Regions from separate parts of the Breoghania sp. JC706 genome, predicted to be linked through region 2. Evidence: predicted binding sites of a transcription regulator. Region 2 holds the regulator's gene; each other region holds the start of a gene.
The links. The regulator PhoB, encoded in region 2, activates phosphate uptake and scavenging genes when phosphate is short. The targets are predictions, from matches to a motif close to TGTCATNNANCTGTCAT.

Region 1: V2L18_RS18190 (inorganic phosphate transporter) is a predicted target of PhoB. The motif match lies at 5,624-5,640, and genes of this name have one in related genera.
Region 3: phnF (phosphonate metabolism transcriptional regulator PhnF) is a predicted target of PhoB. The motif match lies at 5,644-5,660, and genes of this name have one in related genera.
Region 4: V2L18_RS16970 (GNAT family N-acyltransferase) is a predicted target of PhoB. The motif match lies at 2,998-3,014, and genes of this name have one in related genera.

The regions. Positions count from the first base shown of each region.
Region 1 covers NZ_JBANCG010000008.1:289,896-297,275, forward strand. The annotation lists gene V2L18_RS18160 (molecular chaperone TorD family protein) at 1-98, opposite strand, end outside; gene V2L18_RS18165 (DUF3306 domain-containing protein) at 91-789, opposite strand; gene apbC (iron-sulfur cluster carrier protein ApbC) at 957-2,141, opposite strand; gene mntR (manganese-binding transcriptional regulator MntR) at 2,288-2,743, opposite strand; gene V2L18_RS18180 (Nramp family divalent metal transporter) at 3,559-4,836, shown strand; gene V2L18_RS18185 (NUDIX hydrolase) at 5,088-5,573, shown strand; gene V2L18_RS18190 (inorganic phosphate transporter) at 5,742-7,265, shown strand.
Region 2 covers NZ_JBANCG010000002.1:22,501-29,880, reverse strand. The annotation lists gene V2L18_RS03345 (aspartate aminotransferase family protein) at 1-1,198, opposite strand, end outside; gene argF (ornithine carbamoyltransferase) at 1-2, opposite strand, end outside; gene V2L18_RS03340 (GcrA family cell cycle regulator) at 1,566-2,084, shown strand; gene phoB (phosphate regulon transcriptional regulator PhoB) at 2,392-3,090, opposite strand; gene phoU (phosphate signaling complex protein PhoU) at 3,132-3,851, opposite strand; gene pstB (phosphate ABC transporter ATP-binding protein PstB) at 3,901-4,698, opposite strand; gene pstA (phosphate ABC transporter permease PstA) at 4,806-6,128, opposite strand; gene pstC (phosphate ABC transporter permease subunit PstC) at 6,134-7,380, opposite strand, start outside.
Region 3 covers NZ_JBANCG010000006.1:104,482-111,861, reverse strand. The annotation lists gene phnC (phosphonate ABC transporter ATP-binding protein) at 1-93, opposite strand, end outside; gene V2L18_RS13730 (DapH/DapD/GlmU-related protein) at 284-913, opposite strand; gene phnL (phosphonate C-P lyase system protein PhnL) at 910-1,620, opposite strand; gene phnK (phosphonate C-P lyase system protein PhnK) at 1,623-2,399, opposite strand; gene V2L18_RS13715 (alpha-D-ribose 1-methylphosphonate 5-phosphate C-P-lyase PhnJ) at 2,429-3,331, opposite strand; gene V2L18_RS13710 (carbon-phosphorus lyase complex subunit PhnI) at 3,328-4,431, opposite strand; gene phnH (phosphonate C-P lyase system protein PhnH) at 4,436-5,065, opposite strand; gene phnG (phosphonate C-P lyase system protein PhnG) at 5,062-5,493, opposite strand; gene phnF (phosphonate metabolism transcriptional regulator PhnF) at 5,737-6,489, shown strand; gene V2L18_RS13690 (class I SAM-dependent methyltransferase) at 6,568-7,371, opposite strand.
Region 4 covers NZ_JBANCG010000007.1:359,530-366,909, reverse strand. The annotation lists gene V2L18_RS16980 (PBP1A family penicillin-binding protein) at 1-1,183, opposite strand, end outside; gene V2L18_RS16975 (DUF1330 domain-containing protein) at 1,477-1,770, shown strand; gene V2L18_RS16970 (GNAT family N-acyltransferase) at 1,873-2,841, opposite strand; gene V2L18_RS16965 (response regulator) at 3,216-5,666, opposite strand; gene V2L18_RS16960 (YifB family Mg chelatase-like AAA ATPase) at 6,120-7,380, opposite strand, start outside.

The DNA.
Region 1 (7,380 bases), on a different contig from region 2:
TCCGCCCGGCCGATCTCCTCCGCCGGCAGATCAATCTCCGCGGTCAGTTGCTCCACCCGGGGAGCGGCGCGATAGGCACGAAAGGCGCGTTCAGCCATCCGATTTTCCTCCCCCTGGCGCACTCGCATCCGTGCGCGGCACCGCATCCGCCTGCGCTTCCGCCTCCCCCTGCCCAAGGCGAGGCCGCTCGTCGCGCCTCGCTTCCGAGCCAGCATCGGCGATCCGGTCCGGCGCGGCCGGTGCGGAAGGCTGGGCGCGTCGCTCCGCCTCGGCCTTGCGGCGAGCGCCGGTTTCGCGGGCACGCATGTCGGACGCGGTGAGCCGCTTTGCCCCGCGCGCCAGATCCTCGGCGGACTGGGCGGCTATGTCCCAGACCTCCTTGAGGGAATAGTCGGTGTCGTAGTCGTTGAGGCCGTCGAGATTTGCGAGCACCGGATCGGAGCGCCACAGCTTGCGCATGGCGAGCTTGTGCAGATGCGCAGGCACGTTCTTCTGCAGGAAGACGGTGAAATCGGAACCGGACGTCAGGCTGTCGATGTCGGGCAGGTCTTCTTCCGTCAGCATGCGCTCGGGATCGCCGTCATCGCCGGCAGCCTCTTCGCCGGAGCGATCCTGCGGCGGCGCCATCGCGGCTGCGGGCACGAGCCCGTCATCGCCGTTCGCGCCGGCCTCCTCGTCTCCTGCCCTCTCGCGCTCGATCTCCGACGCGGTCTTCTCGCCACGCTTCAGCCGGGACCAACGCGACAGAACGCCCTCTCCCTCGACGCTCATCGCCATCCCTTCGCTCATTGCGCCCGTCGCTCGACGTGCGCCGACCGGGGACAATCGCGCGGCATTCAGGTTGGATACGGGATGGTCCCGTCATGCCCGATGGCGGCGCACGCCTCCGATCGGCGACAGTGTGCCGCCGATCGTGGGTTGCCGCAAGGGCATTCGGGTATCGGGCGAAAGGGCGATCAGTCGAAGACGATCGACGGTGCGGCCTGTTCGCCGCCATCGCGCTGGCGCGTTACCTCCGCCCAGACGCGGGAGGCGACATCCCTGTAGAGCGCCGCATGGGTGCCGTCGGGATCGGACACCACGACGGGCGTGCCCGCATCCGACTTCTCGCGGATGTCCATGTGAAGCGGGATCTCGCCGAGGAAGGGAACGCCGAGCTTCTCGGCTTCCGCCCGGGCGCCGCCATGGCCGAAGATGTCGGAGCGCTCGCCGCAATGGGGGCACAGGAAGTAGCTCATGTTCTCCACGATGCCGAGAACCGGCACGTCCACCCGGCGGAACATGTTGAGCCCCTTGCGGGCGTCGATCAGCGCAAGGTCCTGCGGGGTGGAGACGATGACGGCACCGGCCAACGGCACCTGCTGCGCCATGGTGAGCTGCGCATCACCCGTTCCGGGAGGCATGTCGACGACGAGCACGTCGAGTTCGCCCCAGGCGACCTCGCGCAGCATCTGGGTGAGCGCCGACATGACCATCGGCCCGCGCCAGATCATCGGGGTGTCTTCCTCCACGAGAAAGCCCATGGACATGACCTTGAGGCCGTAGCCTTCCATCGGCTTGAGGATGCGACCCTCGACGGGCTCGGGCCGGCCAGCGACATGCAGCAGGCGCGGCATCGAGGGGCCGTAGATATCAGCATCGAGCACGCCCACCTTCAGGCCGTTCGCCTGCAGCGCCAGCGCGAGATTGACGGACGTGGTCGACTTGCCGACGCCGCCCTTGCCCGACGCGACCGCGATGATCGCACCGATGCCCGGAATGCCGGGCTTTTCGGAATTGCCGTTGGAAGCGCCCTTTGCGGCCATGGGCGGCGGCACGGACCCGGCCTGGGCGGCCGAAGGCGCAGGACGCACGGGTGCGGCTGCGGGCTGCGGCGCCGGGCTTCCCGGCTTCCTCTCGGCCGTCAGCGCGACCATGACCTTGCCCACGCCCGGGATCTCGGAGACGATCTTCTCCGCCGCCTGGCGCAACGGTTCCAGTTCCTGTGCCCGCTCCGCAGGCACCGTGATCGAAAAGATGACGCGGCCATCTGAGATGAAAATGTCGGAAACCAGCCCGAGCGAGACGATGTCCCCCTCCAGATCCGGTCCCTTTACCTTGGCAAGCCGGTCAAGAACGGCTTCCCTGGTCACTTCGGCCATAGGCGGATACCCCATTTGCTCGTGTCGCGTGCGATGACGGCGGTTTTCTCTCCGCCCGCTAAACTAGCCGCCCGACGCGCCGGGTCAATCGCGCCGCCAGTGCGCCGGAACGACGCGCCGCGATCGCGCGCGTTGTGCGAAACGGCTCAATCGCGGTCCTGCGCGAAGCGGCGCATCGCGTCGAGCGTTTCGGCGGAAACGTGATGCTCGATGCCTTCGGCGTCCTGATGAGCGGTATCGGGACTTACACCGAGCGCCAGCAGGAAGCGCTCCACGACGTCATGCCGGCTGCGGCTCTCGCGCGCCATGGTACGACCGGCCTCGGTGAGAAAGACGCCGCGATAGCGACGCGATTCCAGAAGGCCGTCCTCGGCAAGACGGCGGAGCATCTTGGCGACGGTGGGCTGCGTGACGCCGAGACGGGCGGCGATATCGACCTGACGCGCCTCGCCCTGATGGGTCAGCAGATCGTCGATCAGCTCGATATAGTCTTCCGCCAGTTCGGTGCGGCGCGCGGCGCGCACCTTGCAGAAGCCGGCCCGGTGCGCCTCCTCGTCGATGAGTGTGTGTTCGGGAGCCTTCGCCCCCTTGCCAGCCCGCATGCCGAGCATCCTTTTCTTTGCGCTTTCCGCCCCCACCGCGACCCGCGCCCCCTACAGGAGCGCGCTTCCCAAGCCTCCTTTCGGGACCGTCACCGGGATTTCCGCGAACCGACCGCGAACCTCTTCCGGGTTCCCCGCCTTTGGCGGGTGCGACCGATCCGGAACGGGGACAGCTTTAGCGCCATGGGACCGACTGCGCCAGACCGCAGCCCATCCGCTTGCACCATCATCCCCCATTCCTCGCCATCTGGCCCCGGCATCCGGTACGCGGCACAAATCCTTTTCGCAGCGGATACTTGCCTTGTTTTCCCAAAGGCCCCCACATCATGCCGCCTCGGCCCGCAACGGGCTGCGACCCCACCGGCCACCGGAATTTTACGAATAATTGTCTTTGCAAACTAACATAGCACAGGCTATATTGGAACAATCTTAAACTTGGTTCCAATCCGGCCGCGACGTTCCCCTGGCGGGTTGGCCCGCCGCAAATCTCATCCGCTCCGCCCGGCGATACCCGGGAGCACTGGTCGCTCTGGCTTCATGGCCGAGCAGTCTCGAGGAACGGCAACCTTGAGGAGCGGCGGTTTCGGGGATGGGCGGCTTGCGGGGCCGGCACGTGCGGGCGCCGGGAGATCGGGGCCAGGGAATTGGGGCCGGGGAATCGAGGATGGAAGATCGGGACGAGTTAGAACCGGGTCTGTTTTCTCGCAACGCCCGGAGGCGACGAGGCCGTGCCGTTCTGACGGTGCGCCGTTCCCTGGGCGGTGCGGACGACAATTAGAGGCTGTGGCATGAGCAACCCTTCGCAGGTTGAGCGGATGAACCTTTCGACACGTACGACCGTCGCCATTCGTGACGCGCTTGCGGGTCGCACCCGCGGATCGATGCTGCTGTTCACCGGCCCTGCCGTCATCGCCTCGATCGCCTACATGGATCCCGGCAACTTCGCCACCAACATCCAGGCCGGCGCGCGTTACGGCTACGCGCTGTTGTGGGTGGTGCTCGCCGCCAACCTGATCGCCATGCTGTTCCAGGCGCTTTCCGCCAAGCTCGGCATTGCCACGGGCAGCAATCTCGCCGAATTCTGCCGCGACGAGTTTCCCCGTCCCGTCGTCTGGTTCATGTGGGTGGCGAGCGAGATCGCGGCCATGGCGACGGACCTCGCCGAATTCCTGGGCGGTGCGATCGGGCTTGCCCTTCTCCTCGGCATGCCGCTCATCTGGGGCATGGCCGTGACGGCGGTGGTCACCTACGCGATCCTGCTGTTCGAACGCTCGGGCTTTCGCACGATGGAACTGATCATCGGCGCGCTGGTGACGCTGATCGGCGCCTGCTACGTGGTGGAGCTGTTCATCGCACCGGTTGACTGGGGCGGGGCGGCCGCCGGCATGACCGGCTTCCAGATCCCCGACGCCTTCGCGCTGACCATCGCCGTCGGCATCGTCGGCGCCACCGTGATGCCGCATGCGCTCTACCTGCATTCCGGCCTGACCCAGCACCGCGCGGGCCCTGTCGACACCGAGCAGAAGCGCAAGCTCGTCAATTATTCCAACCGCGAGGTGATCGTCGCCCTGGCGATCGCCGGGCTCGTCAACATGGCGATGGTGATCATGGCGGCGGCCGCCTTCCATCTCGGCCATTCCGACGTGGCGGAGATCGAGACCGCCTATCACACGCTGACGCCGCTGCTGGGCGTCGCGGCGGCCGCGGTGTTCCTGGTCTCGCTGATCGCCTCCGGCGTCTCCAGTTCCGTCGTCGGCACGATGGCGGGACAGATGATCATGCAGGGCTTCATCGGCTTCCGCATTCCGATCTGGCTGCGCCGGCTCGTCACCATGGTGCCGGCCTTCATCGTCATCGCCATGGGCGTCGATGCCACACAGGCGCTGGTGATCAGCCAGGTGATCCTGTCGCTGGTGCTGCCGATCCCGATGATCGCGCTGGTGATCGCCACGGGCCGGCGCGACGTGATGGGCGAGTTCCGCAACTCGCGCCTGACGCAGGCTATCGCCATTCTGGGCACTCTGCTGGTGCTGTCGCTCAACGGCGTGCTGCTGGCACAGACATTCGGCATTCCCATTCCCGGGCTCGCCTGAGGTCAGCCTTTCCTGACCGGCGCCGCACCACGTCTACGTGCGAATACAGAAGCCTGCACTTCTGTCATAATTGCATTCTAGCTTTCGATGATTCGAATTTTCCGGCGGGACGTCGCATCCCGGACGCGTGGTTTTCGCGTGCCGGGTCGCCTTGCCGAATTCGCACAAAAGAAGTCTTTCGTCCGCACCCGCGTCTTGCGTGCGCATCCCGAAAGTCTCCTCCCGGCCAAGAAAGACAACACAGACTGCACATGAACTCTTTTCTGAAGGTCGTGTCGGCCGTCATCCGCCCGGCGACGCTGGAAGTCGCACCCGAGTTGAAGCGCAAGCGGCAATATGCGGCCCTGCCCTTCCGAACCAGCAAGGGCGCGCTGGAGGTGCTGCTCGTCACCAGCCGCGACACGCGGCGCTGGATCATCCCGAAGGGCTGGCCGAAGAAGAGCACCGCGCCGCACAAGCTCGCCCTGCTGGAGGCCTATGAGGAGGCCGGCGTGCGCGGCAAGATCGAGCGCGACGAAATCGGCCATTACGACTACATCAAGCGGCTGGACGAGAGGCACAACGTGCTGTGCCGAGTCGGCGTGTTTCCGATGAAGGTGAAGGACGAGCTGAAAACCTGGCCGGAAAAGAAGGAACGCGAGCGGCGCTGGATGTCGCCCAAGGAAGCCGCGGATCTGGTGGAGGAACCGCAGCTTGCCGCGCTTCTTCTGGGACTTGAGGCCCACAATACCCTCTGAGTGCGACGCCGTTGCCCGTTGAATCGTGCACCTCCGTAACATCGACACGTTGTCATAAAACCTTCATCCGCCTATGACCGTGGCGAACAGGGGCGGGCCGACCCGCCGGAGGCAGGCGGACACATGCCGGCATGCGCGATGCCGGTGCTTGAAAACAGGCGGACCAGGATGACCGTGAACAACACGGCCCCGCAGAGGCGCGCGGCGATCAGGAAATCGTCGCTCGACAAAGACCTCAACAAGTTCATGACGATGGAAAAGGCCGGACGGTCGATCGCCGCGCGGCTGGCCGCGCCCGGTCTGGCGCTGGTCTTCCTCGTCTTTGCCGGCCTTTATGCCGGGCTGACGATGGGCGTCTCCTCCACGACGCTGATCATCGTGGTCGCGGCGGTGCTCGGCGGCTACATGGCGCTCACCATCGGCGCCAACGATGTCGCCAACAACGTGGGCCCCGCCGTCGGCGCGCGCGCGCTGACCCTGATGGGCGCCCTGGTCATCGCCGCCACCTTCGAAACGGCGGGCGCGCTGGTGGCCGGCGGCGACGTCGTCTCCACCATCTCCAAGGGCATCGTCGATCCAGCCCTTGTGCCCGACAGCGACACCTTCATCTGGGCGATGATGGCCGCGCTGCTCTCCTCCGCCATGTGGGTACATGTGGCCACCTGGATCGGCGCGCCGGTCTCCACCACGCATTCGGTGGTCGGCGGGGTGATGGGTGCCGGCATCGCAGCGGCGGGGTTTTCCGCCGTCAACTGGGCGACCGTCGGCGCCATCACCGCAAGCTGGGTGATTTCGCCGTTTCTGGGCGGCGTCGTCGCAGCCGCGCTGCTTGCCCTCATCAAGATCAACATCGTCTACCAGGACGACAAGATCGCCGCCGCCCGGCGCTGGGTGCCACTGCTTATGGCGGTGATGGCCGCCGCCTTCGCCTGCTATCTGGTGATGAAGGGACTGAAAAAGGTCTGGCACCCGGATGCGATGGAGATCACGATCCTGGGCATCGCGGTCTTCGCGCTGACCTTCATCGCCACGAAGCCCTGGGTCTATTACCAGTCGGAAGGCATGGAGAACCGCAACCAGTCGCTGCGCAAGCTCTTCCACCTGCCGCTGATCTGCTCCGCCGCCCTGCTCTCCTTCGCCCACGGCGCCAACGACGTGGCCAACGCCGTCGGTCCGCTGGCGGCAATCGTCCACACCGTGGAATTCGGCGAGTTCAGTTCCAAGGTGAACATTCCCGTCTGGATCATGCTGATCGGCGCGGTCGGCATTTCGCTGGGCCTGTTTCTCTATGGGCCGCGTCTCATCCGCATGGTCGGCCAGCAGATCACCAAGATGAACCCGCTGCGCGCCTATTGCGTGGCACTTTCCGCAGCCCTCACGGTGATCATCGCCTCCGCGCTCGGCCTGCCGGTCTCCTCCACCCATATCGCGGTGGGCGCGGTGTTCGGCGTCGGCTTCTTCCGCGAATACTACACCGCCCATTCCAAGCGCCGGCGGGCCTACGTGCGCAAGCAGCGCAAGGGCGGGGCCGATCCCTGGGACGAAAGCCTCGCCCCGCACGAGGAACTGCAACGGCGCAAGCTGGTACGCCGCGCCCATTTCACCACGATCGTCGCCGCCTGGGTGGTGACGGTACCGGTGGCCGCCGCTCTTTCGGCTGGCATCTACTGGGTGACGCTGCTGATCCGGTGAGGGGAAAGGCGAGCGCCGCCGGCCAGCCTGAAGCGCTTTCCGTTCAGACGGTTCCGTCTGAACGACAAGAAATCGCCCCAGATCAATAGTTTGAGCATATCCTTATCGATCGGAT
Region 2 (7,380 bases):
ACGCGCTCGTCTCCTTCGCGATAGCGCCCTCCACCGCCGCGGCGGCGGCATCGAGACGGCTCACCGCCTCATCCATGTCCTCTTCGCTGACCGTCAGCGGCGGCAGCAGGCGCACCACGTTGTCGCCCGCGGGAACCGACAGCAGGCCGTTCGCACGACCGGCGGCGACCACGTCGCCCACAGGCGCGCGGCACTTGATACCCAGCATCAGCCCCTCGCCGCGAACCGCCTCGTAGACATGCGGGTGCGCATCGATGACGGACGCGATCTTCTGCTTGAGCGCCAGGCCCTTGCGCGCCACCCCGTCGATGAAGCCATCGGCCAGCACGACATCGAGCACGGCGTTGCCCACCGCCATGGCGAGCGGGTTGCCGCCGAACGTCGTTCCGTGCGTGCCCGGCACCATGCAGGCGGACGCCTCTTCGGTGGCAAGGCAGGCGCCCATCGGGAAGCCACCGCCGATGCCCTTGGCGATGCCCATCAGATCCGGCGTGATGCCCGACCATTCGTGCGCGAAGAACTTGCCCGTGCGGCCAACGCCCGTCTGGACCTCGTCGAAGATCAGCAAGAGGCCGTGCGCATCGCACAGGGCGCGCAGCGAACGCAGGAACTCGTGCGGCACCGGACGGATGCCGCCCTCGCCCTGGATCGGCTCGATCAGGATCGCGGCCGTCGTCTCGTCGATGGCCGCCTTGAGCGCATCGAGGTCGCCGAAGGGCACCTGGGTGAAGCCCGGCGCCTTGGGACCGAAGCCTTCCAGATACTTGGCCTGGCCACCGGCGGCGATCGTCGCCAGCGTGCGGCCGTGGAAGGCGCCCTCGAAGGTGATGATGCCGTAGCGCTCCGGCGAGCCGTTGGCATACTGGTAGCGGCGCGCGGTCTTGATGCAGGCCTCCATCGCCTCCGCACCGGAATTGGTGAAGAAGACCCGGTCGGCGAATGTCGCCTCGCAAAGCCGCTCGCCGAGCCGTTGCTGGCCCGGAACCGTGTACAGATTTGAGACGTGCCACAGTTTCGCCGCCTGTTCCTGCAGAACAGTGACGAGATGGGGGTGGGCATGTCCCAGAGAGTTCACGGCGATGCCGGCGGCGAAATCGAGGAATCGTCGGCCGTCGGACGTCTCCAGCCAGCAACCCTCGCCCTTCACGAAGGCCAGCTCACTACGCGCGTACGTTCCAAAAAGTGCCGACGAACTCATCGTCCGATCCCCAAAAATGAGGGCCAAAAACAAAGCGTGCCGCCAATGTGGCGGCACGACAGCGAAGGCTCTATATACACCGTCGTGGCGCGGGAGTGTCAATGCAAAGCTTGACCATCTGCTTTGCTCGAAAATGGCGAAATGTCGCCCCTGCTAATCTGGGGAAAACTACGGATTTCCGCCGTTTTTACGTCCCTCAGGGTTGCAGGCGCTTTCCGCCATATTGTATTGTTCGCCCACTCAGACACGATATCTCGTGCGGCGGACCGGGTTCGCAACCAATCTGTTAATTCTGACAGACGCCAACCGGCGCCTGAGTATGAAGTATATCCGTTGAGAAGCGGCTATCCGGCGGAGTTGTTATCTAATGTCTTGGACAACCGAACGCGTCGACCTTCTGAAGAGGCTATGGTCAGAAGGCTTGAGCGCAAGTCAAATCGCCACCGAACTCGGTGGCGTTACACGAAATGCCGTCATCGGCAAGGTTCACCGTCTGGGTCTTTCCGGGCGCGCCAAGACCGCCGCGGCCCCGGCCAAGCCGCGCCGCACGCGTCCCGCGACGACGGCGGCGCCCGCCCGCCCGGCGGCGCCGGCGGCACCGCGCACGATCGGCGCGACGGCTCTGAAGACGGAAGCGGCGCCTGTCGCGGCGGTGGCGACGCAGCCGGCCCCGGTGGCCGAGCTCGTCATTCCCCAGGAGCAGCGGGCCACGATCCTGCAGCTCAACGAGCGCACCTGCAAGTGGCCGATCGGCGACCCGAGCACCGACGATTTCTATTTCTGCGGCCGCAATTCGGAGCCGGGCGTCCCCTACTGCCCGCACCATTGCCGGATCGCCTACCAGCCGATGAACGACCGCCGCCGCGACAAGCGCGCCCGCGGATAAGGTTTCGGCTTCGACAGACGATTTTCAGAGAAACGGTCGCCCCCGGGCGGCCGTTTTCTTTTTTGGGCCGGTAATTGGCGGGGGAATTGACGCACGCCGCCGCCGCGCACCTTCCAAGGTTCGGTTTCCAAATCAGGAATTTCCTCCGTCATTGCCCGGCTTTGTCCGGGCAATCCATCTCCGGCTGCAGCATGCATGGAGGGCGCTGGATCACCCGGACTGCGCCGGGTGATGACGGAAGAGAAATTGTGAAATGCGGCCGATCACAAGACCGGCCGAGCTCGCGCCATGCGCCACGCGTCCCCCCTTACGAGGCCACCGCGAACTGGTCGTTGAAGGCGTAGCCGGAGCCGCGCACGGTGCGGATCGGGTCCTTCACCTTGCCGCGGTTGATCGCCTTGCGCAGACGGCCGACATGGACGTCCACCGTGCGCTCGTCGACATAGACGTCGTGGCCCCACACCCCGTCAAGAAGCTGCTCGCGGGAGAAGACGCGGCCCGGCGCCTGCATCAGGAATTCCAGCAGGCGGAACTCCGTCGGGCCCAGATGGATCTCGCGGCCGGAGCGGTAGACGCGGCGGGTCTCGCGGTCGAGCTCGATATCGCCGGAGCGCAACTGGGAGGAGACCACCCCCGGCTTGGAGCGACGCAGGATGGCCCCGACGCGGGCGATCAGTTCGGGAATGGAGAACGGCTTGACGACGTAGTCGTCGGCGCCGGTCGAAAGCCCGCGAATGCGTTCCGCCTCCTCGCCGCGCGCGGTGAGCAGGATGATCGGCAAACGGCTCGATTCCTCGCGCGCCCTGAGCCGCCGGCACAGCTCGATGCCGGACAGGCCCGGCAGCATCCAGTCGAGCAGCAGCAGATCGGGCTGCGCCTCGCGCAGCATCACCTCGGCGTCGTCCCCGCGTGCGCAGGTCTCCACCGCGTACCCTTCCGCTTCCAGATTGTATTGCAGAAGCAGTCTGAGCGGTTCCTCATCCTCTACGATCAGGACCTTCGGCATTCCAAGCGTCTCCAGCCTCTCTCGATTAACCGTCGGACGTGTCAGTCGTCATTGTCGCCGTCGACGGCCGCGATGTCGATTTCGTCCGTGCGCGGGCGCTCGTCGGTGAGCTGCTGGCCGGTAATCATGTAGTGGACGTTCTCGGCGATGTTGGTTGCGTGATCGCCAATGCGTTCGATGTTCTTGGCGCAGAACAGGAGGTGCGCGCAGAAGGTGATGTTGCGCGGATCTTCCATCATGTAGGTCAAGAGCTCGCGGAACAGCGAGGTGTAGAGACGGTCGATCTCCTCGTCACGCTCGCGCACCGCCTTGGCGGTTTCCGCATCGCTCTGCATGTAGGCGTCGAGCACGGTCTTGAGCTGCACCATGGCGAGTTCGGCCATGTGCTCCACGCCGATCGCCAGCTTCTTGGAGCGCAGTTCGCCGCCGATGGCGATGACGCGCTTGGCGATGTTCTTGGCGAGATCGCCGACGCGCTCCAGCTCGTTGCAGGTGCGCATGGCCGCCACGATCTGGCGCAGGTCGCCGGCCATCGGCTGGCGGCGGGCGATCATCAGGACGGCCTGGTCCTCGATGTGGAACTGCAGCGCATCGAGGCGACGGTCGGCCTGGATCACGGCCTGCGCAAGCTCGCCATCCATGCGCATCAGCGCGGTGATGGCGTCGTTGACGATTGTCTCCGCCAGACCGCCCATCTCGGCGATCTTGCCAGCAAGCTGCTTCAGATCCTGGTCGAACGCGGTGACGATATGTTCGGACATTCTTGTTTCCTCTCGTACGAATGACGGTCCGGCGCGGATCGCCGTGGCGTCATCCGAAGCGACCGGTGATGTAATCCTGCGTGCGCTTGTCCTGCGGACTGGTGAAGATATCGTCCGTCGGGCCTTCCTCGACCAGATTGCCGAGGTGGAAGAAGGCGGTGCGCTGGGAGACGCGGGCGGCCTGCTGCATGGAGTGGGTGACGATGACGATGGTGTAGTTCTCACGCAGCTCGTCGATCAGTTCCTCCACGCGCGCGGTGGCGATGGGATCGAGCGCGGAGCACGGCTCGTCCATGAGGATGACCTCGGGGCTGACGGCGATGGCGCGGGCGATGCACAGGCGCTGCTGCTGGCCGCCGGAAAGACCGGTGCCGGGCTCGTCGAGCCGGTCCTTGACCTCCTCAAACAGTCCCGCCTTCTGCAGGCTGGTCACCACGATCTCCTCCATCTCGGTCTTGTTCTTGGCAAGACCGTGGATGCGGGGACCGTAGGCGATGTTCTCGAAGATCGACTTCGGGAAAGGGTTCGGCTTCTGGAAGACCATGCCGACGGAGGCGCGCAGTTCCACCACGTCCACCTTGGGATCGTAGATGTCGGCCCCCTGAAGGGTGATCTTGCCGGTCACCCGGCAGCCCTCGATGGTGTCGTTCATGCGGTTGAGGCAGCGCAGGAAGGTCGACTTGCCGCAGCCCGACGGGCCGATCAGTGCGGTGACCTCGTTGGCGCGCACGTCGAGATCGACGCCGAAGAGCGCTTGCTTTTCGCCGTAGAAGACACAGACATCGCGCCCGCGCATCATGACGGGATTGCCGGCGGCGGCGGAGGCCGCGGCGGTATCGCCCGTCATTTCCATTGCATCGCTCATTGTCAAAACCCTTTCGGCGGTTTCCCGTGCCGCCGGCAGGCGCCGGACGGCACGGTCTCGCAAATCCGTTTCTCGCCCGGCGCGGCCCGCTACCAGCGGCGCTCGAACCTGCGGCGCAGGATGATCGCGGTGATGTTCATGACGGCCAGGAACATCAAAAGAATGATGATCGCGCCGGAGGTGCGCTCCACGAAGGCGCGTTCGGCCTCGTTCGCCCACATGTAGATCTGGACGGGAAGAGCGGTGGCCGGATCCATCGGCGTCGCCGGATAGTCGGCGACGAAGGCGACCATGCCGATCAGCAGCAGCGGCGCGGTCTCGCCCAACGCCTGGGCGAGGCCGATGATGGTGCCGGTCAGGATGCCGGGGGCGGCAAGCGGCAGCACGTGATGGAAGACCATCTGCATCTTGGAGGCGCCGATGCCGAGCGCGGCGGCGCGGATCGAGGGCGGCACCGCCTTCAGCGCGGCGCGCGTGGCGATGATGATGGTGGGCAGCGTCATCAGCGTCAGCACCAGGCCGCCGACCAGCGAGGCGGAGCGCGGCAGGTGCATGAAGTTGATGAAGACGGCAAGCCCCAGCAGGCCGAAGACGATGGAGGGCACCGCCGCCAGATTGTTGATGTTGACCTCGATGAGGTCGGTCCAGCGGTTCTTCGGCGCGAATTCCTCCAGATAGATGGAGGCGGCGACGCCGATCGGCAGCGCCAGCACCAGCACGATCGCCATCATGTACATGGAGCCGATCATCGCCACGCCCATGCCCGCCGTCTCCGGCCGGCTGGAGGCGCCGTTGACGAAGATGCCGGTGTTGAAGCGGCCTTTCAGGATGCCCTCGCCGGCGAGCTTGTTCATCCAGGCGACCTGTTGGTCATCGACCTTGCGGCGCGCCTGATCGACGGAGAGGTCGATCTGTCCCTTGTAGGCGGAGTCCACGTCGGCTGCGGCCAGCACCCAGACGCTGCGCGTCTTGCCGATGATCGAGGGATCGGCGAGCACCATGTCGCGAAGCTGGGTGCGCACGCCGTTGGAGATCATGCCGGACAGGTCGCGGCGCAGCTTGCGGTCGCTCTCGTCGACGCCGAGCACCTTGGCGAGCGCCCGGGTGGCGAGGACGGGATAGTTCGCCATCAGCAGCACGCGGTCGTTGGTGGCCGCCTGGCCCTGCGGGTCGATCACCTTCTTGTCGAAGGTGATGTCGAGCTGGATCGAGGTTTGCAGGAACGCCGTGTAGCCCTTGGAGACGACGGAGACGAGCAGCATCCCCAGGCACACCAGACCGACGAGCACGGCGCCCAGGCCATAGGCCTTGAACCGGCGCTCCGCGGCGTAGCGGCGCTTGATGCCGATGTCGCGCCAGACGCGCTTTTCGGGCATTTGCGTTGCCTCCGGGGCCGATCCGCTAACGGTCATGTCCGTCATTCGTACTGCTCCCGGTATTTGCGCACGATGTAAAGGGCATAGATGTTGAGGCCCAGCGTGATGAAGAACAGTGTCAGACCGAGCGCGAAGGCGACAAGGGTCTGCGGCGAGTTGAATTCAAGATCACCCGTGAGCTGGTTGACGATCTTGACCGTCACCGTGGTCATCGGCTCAAACGGGTTGATGGTGAGGCGGGCGGCGACGCCGGCGGCCAGCACCACGATCATCGTCTCGCCGATGGCGCGCGAGGCGGTGAGCAGCAGCGCGCCGACGATGCCGGGCAGCGCGGCGGGCAAGATCACCTTGCGCATCGTCTCCGAACGCGTCGCGCCAAGGCCGAGCGAGCCGTCGCGCATCGCGCGCGGCACGGCGGTGATGATGTCGTCTGACAGCGAGGAGACGAAGGGGATGAGCATGATCCCCATGACGATGCCGGCTGTCAGAACGCTCTGGGCCTGGATGAAGCCGGTGGCATTGCCGGTGGCGATGCCGGCGATGTCGGCCGACAGATCGCGCAGGAAGGGGCCGACGGTGACGAGCGCGAAGAAGCCGTAGACGATGGTGGGGATGCCGGCCAGAACCTCGATCAGCGGCTTGGCGACCGCACGGAACTTCGAGCCGGCGTATTCGGCGAGATAGGTGGCGGCGAAGAGGCCGATCGGCACGGCGAAGAGCATGGCCACCAGCGCGATGTAGACGGTGCCGGCGAGAAGCGGGATCAGGCCGAACTGGCCGTCGCTCGACGTGGTACCGACGGTGGCGGCAAAACGCGGATCCCAAACGGTACCGAAGAAGAATTCCAGCGGCGGCACGGAGCGGAAGAAGGAGATCGTTTCCGACAGCATCGACAGGACGATGCCGATGGTGGTGAGGATGGCGATGGCCGAGGCGCTGATGAGCGCGATGAGGACTGCGCGCTCCACCGAATTGCGCGCCCTCACCTCGGGCCGGATCCGCCACTGGGCATAGGCGAGGCCGGCGAGCGCAAGACCAAGGACGCAGATCGTCATCCACAGCCGGCTGGCGTCGTTCCACGCGTTCAGCCGGATGGCGGCGTCGACCATGTAATCCTCGCCGTCGCCGGCGAGCGCGACGCCCTTGGAGGCGAGCACCGGGCGCAGGGCGGAAAAGCCCATCTTGACCCGGGTCATCTCGGTCTCGTCGAGCCGGCGCAGGCCGCGCGCGACCGATTCCACCATGCCCATGGCGAGGCTCTGGGTGGCCGCGGTCTCGGCCTTCACGT
Region 3 (7,380 bases), on a different contig from region 2:
CATCTGACCGGCCGGGATTTCGACGCTTACGCCATCGAGAGCGCGCTTGCGGCCGAACGTTTTCGTCAGTCCGTCAATCGATACGGCAACCATGTGAGCATCCCGTGTTTTGCTCACTGTGGGTAGCGCGTATCTGTTGCACCTGTGTCTCGCTTTTGTGACGGTTGCGTGACTGTTGAAAACGATGCCGTAAAATAACCACCAGCACCGATTTCGATTTAACTTCCAGATACTTGTTGACGAACTTGAGCAACACGGCAAATCGCGCCGCACTTCCACTGCGTCATGCCATGGGCGGATTGGCCTCATAACGATCGAGGAACGCCTCTATCGGGAGATACCGGAAGTCGTCGAGGGCATGCCGCAGGCTCTCGTGCGACCAGTCCCACCAAGCCAGCGCTTCGAGCCGATCGGCGATCTCCTGAGGGAAACGGCGGCGGATCGGCTTGCCCGGCACCCCGCCGACGATCGTGTAGGGCGCCACGTCCCGGTTCACCACGGCACCGGCGGCGATCACCGCACCGTTGCCGATCGTAACGCCGGCCAGCACGGTCACGCCGTGCCCGATCCAGGTATCGTGCCCGATCCGCACCCGGTTGGCGCGACGCCGGTCGAAGACATCGGCCTCGTGCTCCGCGTCATCGAAATAGTCGCCCGCGCGATAGGTGAAGTGATGGAGCGTCGCGCGCTCCATCGGATGGTTGGTGGCGTTGAGGCGCACGTGGCTGGCGATATTGGAGAACTTGCCGATATCGGAGGCCCAGATCTCGCAGTCCCGCACGAGATAGGAATAGTCGCCGAGCGTACTCTCGGTGACCTGGCAGCGCTCGCCCACGGCGGTGTAACGCCCGAGCGTGGAGGCGACGACCTCCGCGCTTTCGTGGACGTCCGGGGTTTCGGACAGCTTCGTCATGCCGCATTGCTCCGTCTTGAGAAGGCCGCGACGTCGATGACGCGGTCGGCCACAACCTCGCGCACATCCCTGTCATGGAAGATGCCGAGCATGGCGACGCCGGCCTTCTTCTTTTCCGCGATGAGATCAATGACCACGGCACGGTTCTGCACATCGAGCGAGGCGGTGGGCTCATCAAGCAGCAGGATGGCGTGGTCGGTAATGAAGCCGCGCGCGATGTTCACCCGCTGCTGCTCGCCGCCGGAGAATGTCGCGGGCGGCAGATCCCACAGCGCTTCAGGCAGGTTAAGGCGGGCGAGCAGTTCGGCCGCGCGACGGCGCGCCTCCTCGTGGCTTGCGCCCTGCGCGGCCAGCGGCTCGGCCACCACGTCGAGCGCGGAGACGCGCGGGACGACGCGCAGGAACTGGCTGACATAACCGATGGTGCGACGGCGCAGCGCATGGATCGTCCGGGCATCGGCAGACGCGATGTCGATGAGCTTGCCATCCTCGCAGGCGCAGATGATCTGGCCGGCCTCTACGCCGTAGTTGCCGTAGATCATCTTCAGGATAGAGCTCTTGCCGATGCCGGAGGGACCGCCGAGCACGACGCATTCGCCCGCGTCGATGGAAAACGAGACACCGGAGACGACCGGGATCGTTACACCGCCGCGCAAGTGCATGACGAAACTCTTGCCGATATCGGTGAGAATGAGACGGGAAGGCATGGCTACACCTGCAATATGGAAGAGACGAGAAGCTGGGTATAGGGCTCGCGCGGATCATCGAGGATGCGATCCGTGAGTCCCTGCTCGATGATCGAACCGCCCTTCATCACCATCATCCGGTGGGACAGCAGCCGGGCGACGGCAAGGTCGTGGGTGACGAGGACGACAGCCAGCCCGAGATCTGCGACGAGGTGGCGGATGAGATCGAGCAGGCGGGCCTGCACCGAAACGTCAAGTCCGCCGGTCGGCTCGTCCATGAAGACAAGGCGGGGTGCGGTGACCAGATTGCGCGCGATCTGCAGGCGCTGACGCATGCCGCCGGAAAAGGAACGTGGGTCGTCATCGATGCGATCGGTGGCGATCTCGACGCGCTCCAGCCAGTGTTCTGCCTCACCCCGAATCTTGCCATAGTGACGGGCGCCGACCGCCATCAGCCGTTCACCAACATTGGCACCGGCTGAGACCGACATGCGCAACCCGTCGATCGGGTTTTGATGGACAAAGCCCCAGTCGGTGCGCATCAGCACGCGGCGTTCGGCCTCCGACATGCGGAAGAGATCGCGCACGGTGCCGTCGCGCATGCGGTATTCGACGCAGCCGGCAGTCGGCGTCAGGCGCGAGGCGAGACAGTTCAGAAGCGTCGTCTTGCCGGATCCGCTTTCGCCGACAATCGCCAGAACTTCGCCGGGCCAGAGCGACAGCGAGATATCGCGACAGCCGATCCGGTCGCCGTAGAAGCGGGTCAGCCCGGAGGCACGCAGAAGCGGCAAGTCTTCGATGGCGACCGGCGGGGTTTCAACGTGTTCGTTCATTGATCGACCTCCCAACCGGCAACGGGAGCCGAGCCATCTTCGGGCCTGTGGCGCTCGCAATAGTCCGTGTCGGAGCAGACGAACATGCGACCGCCCGCATCATCCAGGATGACCTCGTCGAGGTAGACGCCGCGCGACCCGCACAGCGCACAGGGCTCGTCGAAGGTCTGGATCTTAAAGGGATGATCCTCGAAATCGAGGCTGACGACGGAGGTGTGCGGCGGGATGGCATAGATGCGCTTTTCACGACCCGCGCCGAAGAGCTGCAAGGCCTCGCAATCGTCCATCTTCGGATTATCGAACTTGGGGATCGGGGACGGGTCCATCACGTAGCGGCCGTTCACGTTCACCGGATAGGCGTAGGTTGTGGCGATGTGGCCGTGTTTCGCGATGTCCTCGTAGAGCTTGACGTGCATGAGGCCGTATTCGGCGAGCCCGTGCATCTTGCGGGTTTCCACCTCGCGCGGCTCCAGATAGCGCAGCGGCTCCGGGATCGGCACCTGATAGACGAGGATCTGGTTGGCGCCAAGCGGTGTCTCGGGAATGCGGTGGCGGGTCTGGATGACCGTCGCCTCCTCCGTCACCGTCGTCGTGCGCACCCGGGCGGTCGTCTCGAAAAAGCCGCGAATGGCGACCGCGTTGGTCGTGTCGTCCGCGCCCTGGTCGATGACCTTGAGAATGTCGTCCGGCCCCAGCACCGAGGCCGTGATCTGCACGCCGCCGGTGCCCCAGCCGTAGGGCATGGGCATCTCGCGACTGGCGAAGGGCACCTGATAGCCCGGGATCGCCACGGCTTTCAAAAGCGCGCGGCGGATCATCCGCTTCGTCTGCTCATCCAGATAGGCGAAATTGTAGACGGGGGCGGCATCCTTGCCGTCGATTGCGGAGAACTCGTTCATTCCGCGGCCTCCTTGCTCTCCTGCGCCGAACGCTCCTCGTATTCGCGGCGCATGCGGCGCACGAGGTCGAGTTCGGCCTGAAAGTCGACGTAGTGGGGCAGTTTCAGATGCTCGACGAAGCCGGTGGACTGGACGTTGTCGGAATGCGAGAGCACGAATTCCTCATCCTGCGCGGGTGCCACGACGTCCTCGCCGAATTCGCGCGCCCTCAGCGCCCGATCGACCAGCGACATGGCCATGGCCTTGCGCTCGCCCTGACCGAAGACGAGACCGTAGCCGCGGGTGAACTGCGGCGGCGCCTTGGCCGAACCCTTGAACTGCGTAACCATCTGGCATTCGGTCACCTGGATCTCGCCGATGGAGACGGTGAAGCCAAGTTCCGGGATCTCGATTTCGACCTCGACCTCGCCGATGCGGATCTCGCCGACGAAGGGGTGGGTCCGGGAGTAGCCGCGCTGGGTGGAATAGCCGAGCCCAAGCAGGAAGCCCTCATCGCCACGGGCGAGCGCCTGAAGCCTGAGATCGCGGTCGGCCGGAAAGGACAAGGGTTCGCGGGTGAGGTCGCCGACCTCCGCCCCCGCTTCCTGCTCGCCGTCGCCCTCGATCAGATCCTCGTGGGCCAAAAGATCGGTGACGCGCGGCATCGGCCGATCCTCATCGGTTACCTCGGCGCGGGCGGGCTCCTCGATGTCGGCGCCTTCAAGCGTCGGGTCGAGCAGGCGATGGGTGTAATCGAAAGTGGGGCCGAGAAGCTGGCCACCGGGCAGGTCCTTGAAGGTGGCGGAGATGCGGCGCTCAATGCGCATCTTCGATGTGTCGATTGGCTCTGAGAAGCCGAAGCGGGGCGCCGTGGTACGCCAGGCGCGCACGAGGAAGATCGCCTCGATGAGATCGCCGCGCGCCTGCTTCATCGCAAGCGCGGCGAGATCGCGGTCATAGAGCGAGCCTTCCGACATGATGCGGTCAACCGAGAGCGCGAGCTGCGTCGCGATCTGTTCCAACGTGATGTCGGGAACATCGCGAAAGCCGCGGCGCTTGTCTGCCAAGAGCCGGTGAGCATTGCGGATGGCGCGCTCGCCACCCTTTACGGCGACATACATGGGCTCAGGCCTCCCCGATCTCGATTGCGGTGGAACGCGGCAGGCCGGCGACCGCCTCGCGCGAGACGAAGATCACGTCGATCCCACGTGGATAGAGCCCGTGATTGGCAATCAGCTGCTGCCAGACGGCTGCCGAAACGCCGTTCGGCGAGAAGGGCTGCCTCTCCTTGATACCCGGGCCCGACAGGGCGACCGGCATACCACCCGCAAAGCCGGATACCGCGACAATCACCGTGGCGGAGCGATCCGGATAGTCGGACGTACCGGGACCGAATTGCGTAAGCGGCGGCAGATCTTCCGGATTTGCGGCGACCGCAAAGTCGGCGTCTGCCGGGGTCTTCACCAGGGGCGCGCCCGTCTGAAACCGCAGCCAGTCGGCAGTGCCTGCCGCCCTGGCAAGCGAGGGACACAGGAAGATCGACGTGTCCGGATCGACAAGCGCGCAAAGGATATCGGCGGCTAGCGGCGGGAGTTCCCGAGGCGGCTTCGTGCGAGGGTCAAGCGGCAGGATGGTGCCGGGACGGGCCAGCGCATCGAGGACGATCCGGAAAACGCCTTGCGCATCGAAGACCGGGTTACGGAAGCCGCCGGAATAATTGCCTGAATGGATGTCGTTGCGAGGTTCGCCGTTCACTGGTCCTCTCCGCGTGTCATGGTGAAGAAGTTGACCCGGGTGGCGGCGGCTTCTTCCGCCTTGCGGTGCGCCTCGTCCGCAAGACGCCGCCGCACGAGGCTGAGCAGATGCGTATCGACCGCCTCCGCCTCGCGCTGCCAGACCGCATCGAAGACGGCCGCAAGCCGCGCCTTCTCGAGATCTCGGCCGAGAACGCAGGAAAAGCCGATCTCCCCGGAAGACAACCGGACTGTCGCGCGGGCAACCGTCGCCTCGCCGAGATTGAACGGTGCACCGGCACCGCCGGCACGCCCGCGCAGCATGACGAGACCGGTCTCGGGACCGCGCAGCAGCTCTGCTTGCGCGTCCTCGGGCCAGGCTTCGATTGCGCCGCGCAACTCCTCAACACTGGCACGTGCGAGGATGCCCATCACTTCCCGTCGTTCCATCGACAAACCTCTCCTGTCAGGCTCGCGTCCCTCGACTGCGGCAGACTCTCATGACGGCCCGTACCGCGTCGCCAGATCCGGCGAGAACACCGCGTGTTGTATAGTTATCTATACAAGTGTATCTTTCACGACAAGGGGTATCCGATTTCAATGACGCAGCGATGACACAAAGGGCCCGACCGGATATGTGACGGACCGTGGCGGCAGATGACCGCTTGGGATCAGGAGAGGAAGATCGGGCCGATGACGGCGACAGACGGGAGCACGACCGGCATCTCGATGGAGCGCAGCGGCGGCGTGGCGCTGTGGCGGCAGATCGCGGAGCGGCTGAAAGGTGACATCCGCGCAGGTCTTTGGGGGCAAGGTGCGAAGCTGCCGGCGGAAGCGGAGCTTGCCCGGCGCTTCGGCGTCAATCGGCACACGATCCGCCGGGCGGTCGGCGAACTCGCCAACGAAGGGTTGGTATCGTCGCGCCAGGGCCGCGGAACGTTCGTTGAGAGCGCCCCGATCAGCTATCCGATCGGTTCGCGCACCCGTTTTTCGGAGATCATCTCGCGACAGGCCCGGGAACCGGGCGGACGGCTGATCGCTTCGTTCCGCGAAACGGCGGCACCGTGGCTGACGGACAAGCTGCAGTTGCCGGCCGGCTCCGCCCTGCACCGGCTGGAAACGCTGCATGTGGCGGACGGTATTCCGGTTTCGGTATCAACCGCCTGGTTCCCTGCCGCGCGCTTCCCCGATCTTGTACTGCACTATGCGGAGACAGGATCGGTGACGAAGGCCCTCGCCGCGCACGGCGTGACGGATTATTCCCGCGCCCGAACCGATATTTCGGCGCGCATCGCAGAACCCGACGAAGCGCGCCTCTTGCAGATACCGCCCGATGCCCCGGTTCTCGTTACGGCCGTGCTGAACGTGGATACAGGCGGCAAGCCGATCCAGGTGGCCCGCACGCGCTTTGCGGCCGAACGCGTCCAGCTCACGGTAGAAAGCTGACGCGCCCCGTACCGCATCGAGGCCGGCAGCAAGGCTGCGGCGCCCCCACTGCAATTTCGGTCCGTCCGCCCCTTTCGGTCAGACCGTCTTTGTGGCGACCAGGCAGTAGCACATCGGGATCTGCGCAGAACGACCCTGGTAAATATCGTATTGCGGCTCACGGTTGCTGTGCGGGTATTCCGTCAGCTCGGCGATCCGCAGCCCTGCATTCGCGCAAGCCGTCACGATGTCTCCCAGAGTGTGCTGAAACCAGTAGCCGATCTCACCCTTGCCGTGATCCAGCCCGTCATAGGTGATGATCTCTTCGATCTTCTGCGGTTGCCGCTCGAAATAGCTGAACGCGAGTTCATGGGGCGCGGCGCTCGCGGGATCGAACATCTCCAGAATGGGATGGGTTTCGTAGACGACGAGCCGCCCCCCGTCGTTCAACAGTTCCGAGACGATCCGGAAGAACGCAGGCAGATCAGGCATCCAGTTGAGAACGCCGATCGTGATCAGCCCCAGATCGAATTTGCCGAGCCCGGAGGGCAGATCATAGACGTCGGCTTCGACCAGCCGCACATCGGCGCCGCAGGCCGCCGCCAGCCTCGCCCCTTGCGAGATGAACGCCGCGGAGTGGTCGATTCCAAGCTTGGGCACGAGCCCCAGGGCCTGCAGCGACAAAAGCTCGCGGGCATTGTTGCAGCCGACCTGGAATGCCGTTGCACCCGAGAGGCTCAGGGCCCGAAGCGTTTCCGTCAGGCAGCTGTCCAGCACCGAAAACCCGGGTTCCCGGACCTGGGCAAGGAGAGCATCCCACTCGTCGCCCTGCTCATGAAGCGGGGCGGAGGCTTCCCAAACAGCACGGTTGGCCGCCGTATAATCCGAGATTGTCTTCGTCATCGGTTCCAC
Region 4 (7,380 bases), on a different contig from region 2:
CGACGGTGGTGTCGACGATCACGTCGCGATCGATCCGGCCGATATAGCCGGGCAGCAGGTCCATCACCCAGTCGGCGATGTAGTTGGTCCCTGCCGCGCCGTTTCCGGCCACAGCAAGGGCGGGGTGGTCGATGGCGTTCTTCTCGTCGCGTTCGGAAATGAAGCCGGCATCATGCATGGCGGCAAGAACGAGCCGGGCCCGCTCTTCCGCCAGATCGGGATTGCGGTTCGGCGCATAGCGCGAGGGCGCCTTGAGAAGGGCTGCGAGGGTCGCGGCCTCCGCCAGCGTCACCTGACGCGCGGACTTGCCGAAGTAGCGCCGGGCCGCACCGTCGACGCCATAGGCGCCGGCACCGAAATAGACCCGGTTCAGATACATCTCCAGGATCTGATCCTTGGAGTAGCGCGTCTCCAGCCAGAGCGCGAGCACCACCTCCTGCATCTTGCGGCTGATCGTGCGTTCATGCGTGAGGAACAGGTTCTTGGCAAGCTGCTGGGTCAGCGTGGAACCGCCCTGGACGACCCCGCCGCGCACCAGATTGGTGACGAGCGCGCGGGCGAGGCCGATGACGTCGATGCCGAAATGACTGCGGAAGCGGCGGTCCTCGATGGCGATCACGGCGTTGGGCAGGTACTTTGGCAATTGCTCCAGGCGCACGGCCTCGCCACCCGTCTCGCCGCGATTGGCGATGAGCCGACCTTCCGCGGAAACGATCTTGACGTTCGGCGGGCGCGCGGGAACCTTCCAGTCATAGCTCTGGGGCAGTTGCGCGGCGAAATAGGCAAGCGTGCCGGCGACGACGATGAAGCCCCACACGCAGGCGACCATGCCCCAGTAGAGACCGCGCTTGAGAAGCCGCGTGAACCGGCCGCCACCCGAGCCGGAACCGGAGCCTCCCTTGCGGCGCGGCTTGCGGCGTTTGCGGGCGGAGGAGGGGCGGGGCGGGCGCTGACCGGAGGCTCCGGCCGCGGCCTTTGCCGGGCCGGCGGGCTTGCGCCGCTGGTCGGAGGAGCCGTCTTCGGCGCGTTGCGGGCGGGGCGCTGCCTTCTTCGCGCCGCTGGGCGCCCGGGCCCCTTTCGCGGCCGGACGGTCGGACTTATCGATGCGAAGATCCGGCGCTTTCGGGGCGCCGCCCATTCTCGGTTCGATACGTTCGCCGCGGTTGCCGCGTCTGCTGGCCATCGGCCGCCTCTTGCGTCCTGTCGTTCGGTCACTGTGCGAAAAGACAAGCGGTCCGGACCGCCGCGCCTTCTGCTTCACGCTAGAATGCGGCGCTTTAAGGGGCGGTTAAGCTTGACGGTTTTTCAACATCCGGCAAGCCCGGTGCCGATCCCCGCCCTTGCCGGCCAGTTTGGCCTTGAACCGAAGACCGCACTCGCCAAAACTGCGCATGCACAAATCATCTGGCCGGAGCGTGTCGCCAAATCATGACGGCAGTTCGGGGCGCAGCAGTTCAGGGTATGAGAGAGGTTCGAATGGCAAAGGGATACTGGATCGCGCGGGTCGATGTGGACGATCCGGAGGCCTACAAGGATTACATTGCCACGGCCAAACCGGCATTCGAGCGTCACGGCGCCCGGTTCCTGGTGCGCGGGGGAACCTATTCCGCCCTCGAAGGCACGTCGCGCAGCCGCAACGTGGTGATCGAGTTCGAAAGCTACGAGGAAGCGCTGGCCTGCTACAATTCGCCGGAGTACCAGGCCGCGAAGGCCATCCGAACAAAATTCTCGACGGGCGATCTTCTCATCATCGAGGGATATGACGGCTGACGGCAAGGTCCCTTGCCCCCAATGGAGCGGGGGCGTTGCAGCTCCCGTTTATCCTCCCGGCCCACCGAAGCGGGCGCGCCCCGCTCCGCTCGCGCGGGGCGTCTAGCTCGCGAAACGCTCCGCGCCGCTGCCGTAATAGTTGACATAGCGGCTGTTGAGCGAGGCGACAGGCACGATGATCAGGACATCCGTCGTGCCGAACTGGTGGTCAACCACCGCGCCATCGCCGATATGAGCGCCCAGCCGCAGATAGCCCTTGATCAGCGGCGGCATCTCGCGCAGCGCGCCACGGAGATCGACCTCGGAGGCCGGCAGCCGGTTCATCTCGACATAGCGCTCGTCGAGCGCGCGAACGCGCCACTCCTCCGGCGCCCTGGCGAAATGGTGGAGATAGGAAAGCGGCACGGCGAGCCGGTCGGGATCGGTGCCTTCGAAAGAGGCGCAACCGATCATCGCGTCGATGCCGTGCATCAGCACATAGGCCCAGATGCCGTGCCACAGCAGTTCCACCGTGCGCTTGGTGCGGTAGGGCTTGAGCACGCAGGAGCGGCCAAGCTCCAGGAAATTCAGCTCGGGCTTGCCGTCCAGCAGTGTCTGGATGTCGTATTCGCCGGCGGTGTAGAAACCGCCGAACCGTTCGGCGACCGACTGGCGCAGCAGGCGATAGGTGGCGACGATGCGCGGCTTGCGGCGGCCGAAGGGCTTGGCCCGCTCCGCGACGTCGTGGTCGAACACCAGGAGATGGTCGCAAAATTCGTCAAAGGCATCCGCATCGCGCCCGGAGGCGAGCGTCTGACCATCGGCGATGGCCGACATCTCCTCGTAAAAGACCTGATAGCGCAGCTCCTGCGCGCGCTTGATCTCCGAAGCCTTTCGGGCGAGGCGCACTTCCAGCGAGCCGATGCGGCCGAGCGACACGGAGGCGCCGCCGTTGCGCGCGGCTTCCGGTCCCGCCGACGGCAACGCGACGCCCTGGCCCGGCAGCCAGCCACCCAGACGGGCGGAATCGCGATGAACAGGCATGAACTTGCGCACCAGTCTGGCGGGCGACAATTTGGCTTGCTGTCTCATGAATTTCGGCCTCTGCCCAGCATGCGTGCCGCTCGGATCGGGCACGGCCTGGCGCTTCCCCGTTTTTCGGCCGGGCCTGGCTCCGGCGCCTTTGTTGAACGCTGAAGCCGGGACGCCAACAAACGTCCGGCTTGAACCGTCATAAACCACAGATTTCCGACAGTTCGATGACACCCACCGAAACCCGCCACGCCATCCGCGTGCGGCCCGGCGGACCCGGCGGATCCATGGTTAGCCGGCAATATAACGGTTGCTTGAAGCCACGTCACGCTGCTGATGGCAAATTTGGCGAGCCGGGAGGGACCCCGGCCACCGAAGGCACGCGCGAAACGGCGGTATGCGGCTCCGCGTGCGGCTTTCGCAAACCGCCGCGATCAGGCAAGGCCGCAGCGCTCGAGAAGATCGGAAAGCACATCCGGATCGAGCGGCTTGGTCAGGAAATCATCTGCACCGGCGGCTTCCGCCTCGGCCCGCGATCCGGCCGTCACATCCGCCGTGAGCGCGAAGATCGGCGTGACCTTGAGATCGTGCGCCTGTTCCGCCTCGCGGATCCGGCGAATCGCTTCAAGACCGTCGATGCCCGGCATGTGCAGATCCATGAACACGGCGGCGAACGGCGGGTCCTCGCCGGAATGCGTGCGCCGGATGAGTGCCAGCGCCGTTTCGCCATCACGGGCGACGACAGCCTCGTGACCGTGCTTTTTCAGAAGCGCCGTGGTGAGCATGAGATTGATGTCGTTGTCTTCCGCCACCAGCATGCGCAGAGCTTGCGGACGCGGGCCGAAGGCCTCGCGCTCGTCGCGCCAGGCGGCGTCACCTTCGCCCACCGGCTCGCCGGCCACGAGCGCAGCCATGACCTTGGCGAGCGAAACGCTGCGCACCGGCTTGACCAGATAGGCATCGAATCCGGCCCGGCGAAGCGCCGGCAAGTGGCCGCGTTCAGCCGGCGTGACCATGATGATGACCGGGGCCGCGACAGCGGCACCCCTCAGCCGCGAGAGCCAGCCGGCTGGGTCGGCGAGCGAGCCGTGGTCGGCGAGCAGAATATCGCATTGTGCAGCGTCGCGGCCCGCCTGGTCTCGCTCTGCCATGGTCGGCGAGCCGTCCCCACCGGGGGCATCCTCCGCGAGGTTCTCAACCACGCAGCCGAAGTCGCGCAACCGGCGCTCCATCAGCGTGGCGGCCATGCCGTCGCCGTAGATCAGCCCGACGCGCTGGCCCCGGAAATCCCCGCGAAGCGGGGAGGCGGTCGCATCTTCGGCCTCCACTTCGAAGTCGAAGGAGAAGGTGGCGCCCTGGCCCGGTTCGCTGTCGATGACGATGCGGCCGTTCATCGCCTCCACGATGCGCTGCGAGATGGCGAGGCCGAGGCCGGTGCCGCCGTGGCGGCGCGCGGGGCCGGGATCGACCTGCTCGAATTCGGTGAAAAGCCTGGATGCTGCCTCCCGGGACAGGCCGATGCCGGTGTCGTGGACACGGGCGGAAAGACGCGCCGCACCGGCCCCGCGGTGGCCGGAATTCTCCGAGGCTTCGGCATCCGCCCGCAGGATCTCGATCAGCACGCCGCCGCGATCGGTGAACTTGATGCCGTTGCCGGCCAGATTGATCAGCACCTGGCGCAGGCGCGGCGCATCGACCAGCACCTCGTCGGGCACGTCCGGGGAGACATAGCAGGCGATGTCGAGGCCCTTGGCCTGGGCACGCGGGGCGAGCAGTTCCACCACGCGCTCGGCCAGAAGCTCCAGCCGGGTGGACATGGGCCGCAGTTCCAGCCGGCCGGCTTCGATGCGCGAGAAATCGAGCACCTCGTCGATGAGGCCGAGCAAGGCCTCGCCGGAGGAGGAGATCGCCTCCACGTAGCTTGCCTGCTCGGCGGTGAGGCTTGTGTCGCGCAGAAGCGTTCCCATGCCGAAAATGCCGTTGAGCGGGGTGCGGATTTCGTGGCTCACGGTGGCGAGGAAGCGCGACTTGGCCTCGTTGGCTGAGCGCGCCTGGTCACGCGCCTCAACGAGCGCCTCCTCCGCCAGACGGCGGGGGGTGACATCGCGCAGGATGGTCTGGACGACGGGCCCGCCCGCGCCGTCGCGCACCGGCACGTCCAGCCGGGCGAACCAGCGCGGACCGGCTGTGGTCTGCAAAGCGAGATCGCTGGTGCCGGGCAGGGCGTCTTCGGGTGCCCCCGGCAGATCGGCGCGCGGCAGGCGAAAGGCCTCCCCGCCCAGCCTTGCCGGATCGATGCCGAAGCAGCGCGCGAAGGTCTCGTTTGCGTAGACGATGCGCCCGGCCGCGTCGCGGCGGAAGATGATGTCGCCGAGCGCGTTGATGACGGAGCGGTGGCGATCATCGGATTCGCGCAGTTCCCAGACGAGATCGTCGAGCGCTTCGGTCTGGCGTCGCAGCTCGTTCAGCTCGGCCGCATCGGCCGCTCTGCGGCCGCCGAGATCGACGTGGCGCAGGATGGCCATGGCGCCGACGCCGGCAAGAAAGGCGATGGCAAGGCCCGCCAGCGGCGCGGGCGACGGCTTGCCGAGCAGAAAGACGCCGCTGGCGATCGCCGCCAACACCAGCGCAGATGCCGCAGCAAGAAGCCAGGGCGCGAGCTGCGCGCGATCATCGTCTGACGTCTCGATCCCGATATCGGGCGGTGTGTCAGACCAGGCGCCGGACCAGGTGTCGCGAACCTCATCTGACTCGTTCGCGGATTGCGGGCCGGCACCGGGAGCAGGACCGGGAGCAGGACCGGCGGCGGTACCGGCAGCAAACGGAGCGGACGCCGCCAGCGCCTCCCCCGGACCGCCTTGTCTTTCCTCCGCCGTTGACCGCATAGCCTGTCGCATTCCCCCAATTGAGCGCCGGAACAGGCGGTCCGAGCCGGACCTGAACGCAGCGCCGGTGCGCCACCGGCCACCAGAGTTGCCCCGGATTCGCCTCCGGCCCCTGCCTGCATCCGGCCCGGCCTCACCGTTCCGATAGGCCATTGTGGCGCAAAGGAATTGCCAAACGATTGCCAGGGATCGTGAGCGACATGCCGGAGAGGGGGCAGAGGACCTTGCCGGACGGATTGCTTTCGGCCGTCTCGCGGTGGCCGCCGTAGCTGAAAGACACGAGCGACGGGCGCGATCATGTTGGCGCGATCACTCCTGTTTTGCGAACATGCGGAAACGAGGAGACGGATCTCTCCACAGTCATCACCCGGCGTCGTCCGGGCGATGACGGCGGCGGTGCATGAGGGGGGTGGTCGAAGGTACCCAACCCGATACCAATTCCGGGCCAGCCTCTCAAGCGGCGGTGGCGCGGCGGGCGATGGTGCCGCGATAGGCCAGCGCCTCCGCAATGTGGGGGCGTCCGACGCGGGCGCGGCCGTCGAGGTCGGCCAGTGTGCGGGCGAGCTTGAGCACGCGGTGGTATCCGCGCGCCGACAGCGAGAGCGCGTCGGCGGCATCGCTCAGAAGCGCGATACCGGCCTCGTCCGGTTGGGCGACCTCCTCGATGAGCCGCGCGCCGGCCTGGGCGTTGCAGCGGGCCGGCACACCGAGAGCGGCGTACCGCTCGGCCTGCACGCGGCGGGCGGTGGCAACCCGTTCGGCAATGGAGGCGGAACTCTCCGAGGCACCGGGGCGGATGAGATCGTGGGCGGTGACGGCGGGAACCTGGATGGAAAGATCAATGCGATCGAGGAAGGGCCCGGAAATGCGCGCCTGATAGTCGGCGGCGCAGCGCGGTCCACGCGCGCAGACGTGCCCCGGCTCGCCCGCATGACCGCAACGACACGGGTTCATTGCGGCGACGAGCTGGATGCGCGCAGGATAGGTGACGCGATGATTGGCCCGCGCGATGACCGTCTCGCCGTTTTCCAGGGGCTGGCGCAGACTGTCGAGCACCTGCGGGTTGAACTCGGGCAATTCATCGAGAAAGAGCACGCCGTTATGGGCAAGCGAAACCTCTCCCGGCCGCGCCTTGAAGCCGCCGCCGACGAGCGCCGCCATGGAGGCGGAATGATGCGGCGCGCGGAAGGGGCGCCGGTCCGACAGGCGGCCATCCGCCAGTTCGCCGGCGAGCGAGGCGATCATGGAGACTTCCAGCAGTTCGCGCGGTGTCAGCGGCGGGAGGATAGAGGGGAGCCGTGCCGCCAGCATCGACTTGCCCGCGCCCGGCGGCCCGACCATCAGCAGGTTGTGGCCGCCGGCGGCCGCCACTTCCAGCGCACGCCGCGCGCTTTCCTGGCCACGCACCTCCGACATGTCGGGCAGGCCTTCGGCGGGCGGCTTCAGGCCGGCACGCGGGCGGCCCAGAACCTGCGTTCCCTTGAAGTGATTGGCGAGCTGGATCAGGCTGCGCGGCGCCAGAATATCCATGTCGGCGCTGGCCCAGGCGGCCTCCGGCCCGCAATCGGCCGGGCAGATCAGTCCGCGCCCCATGCCGTTGGCGCCCATGGCCGCGGGCAGCGCGCCGGCGACGGACGCGATCGTGCCGTCGAGCGCCAGTTCGCCCACCACCACGTAATCGAGCAGCTTGTCGGCCGGAATGGCCCCCATCGCC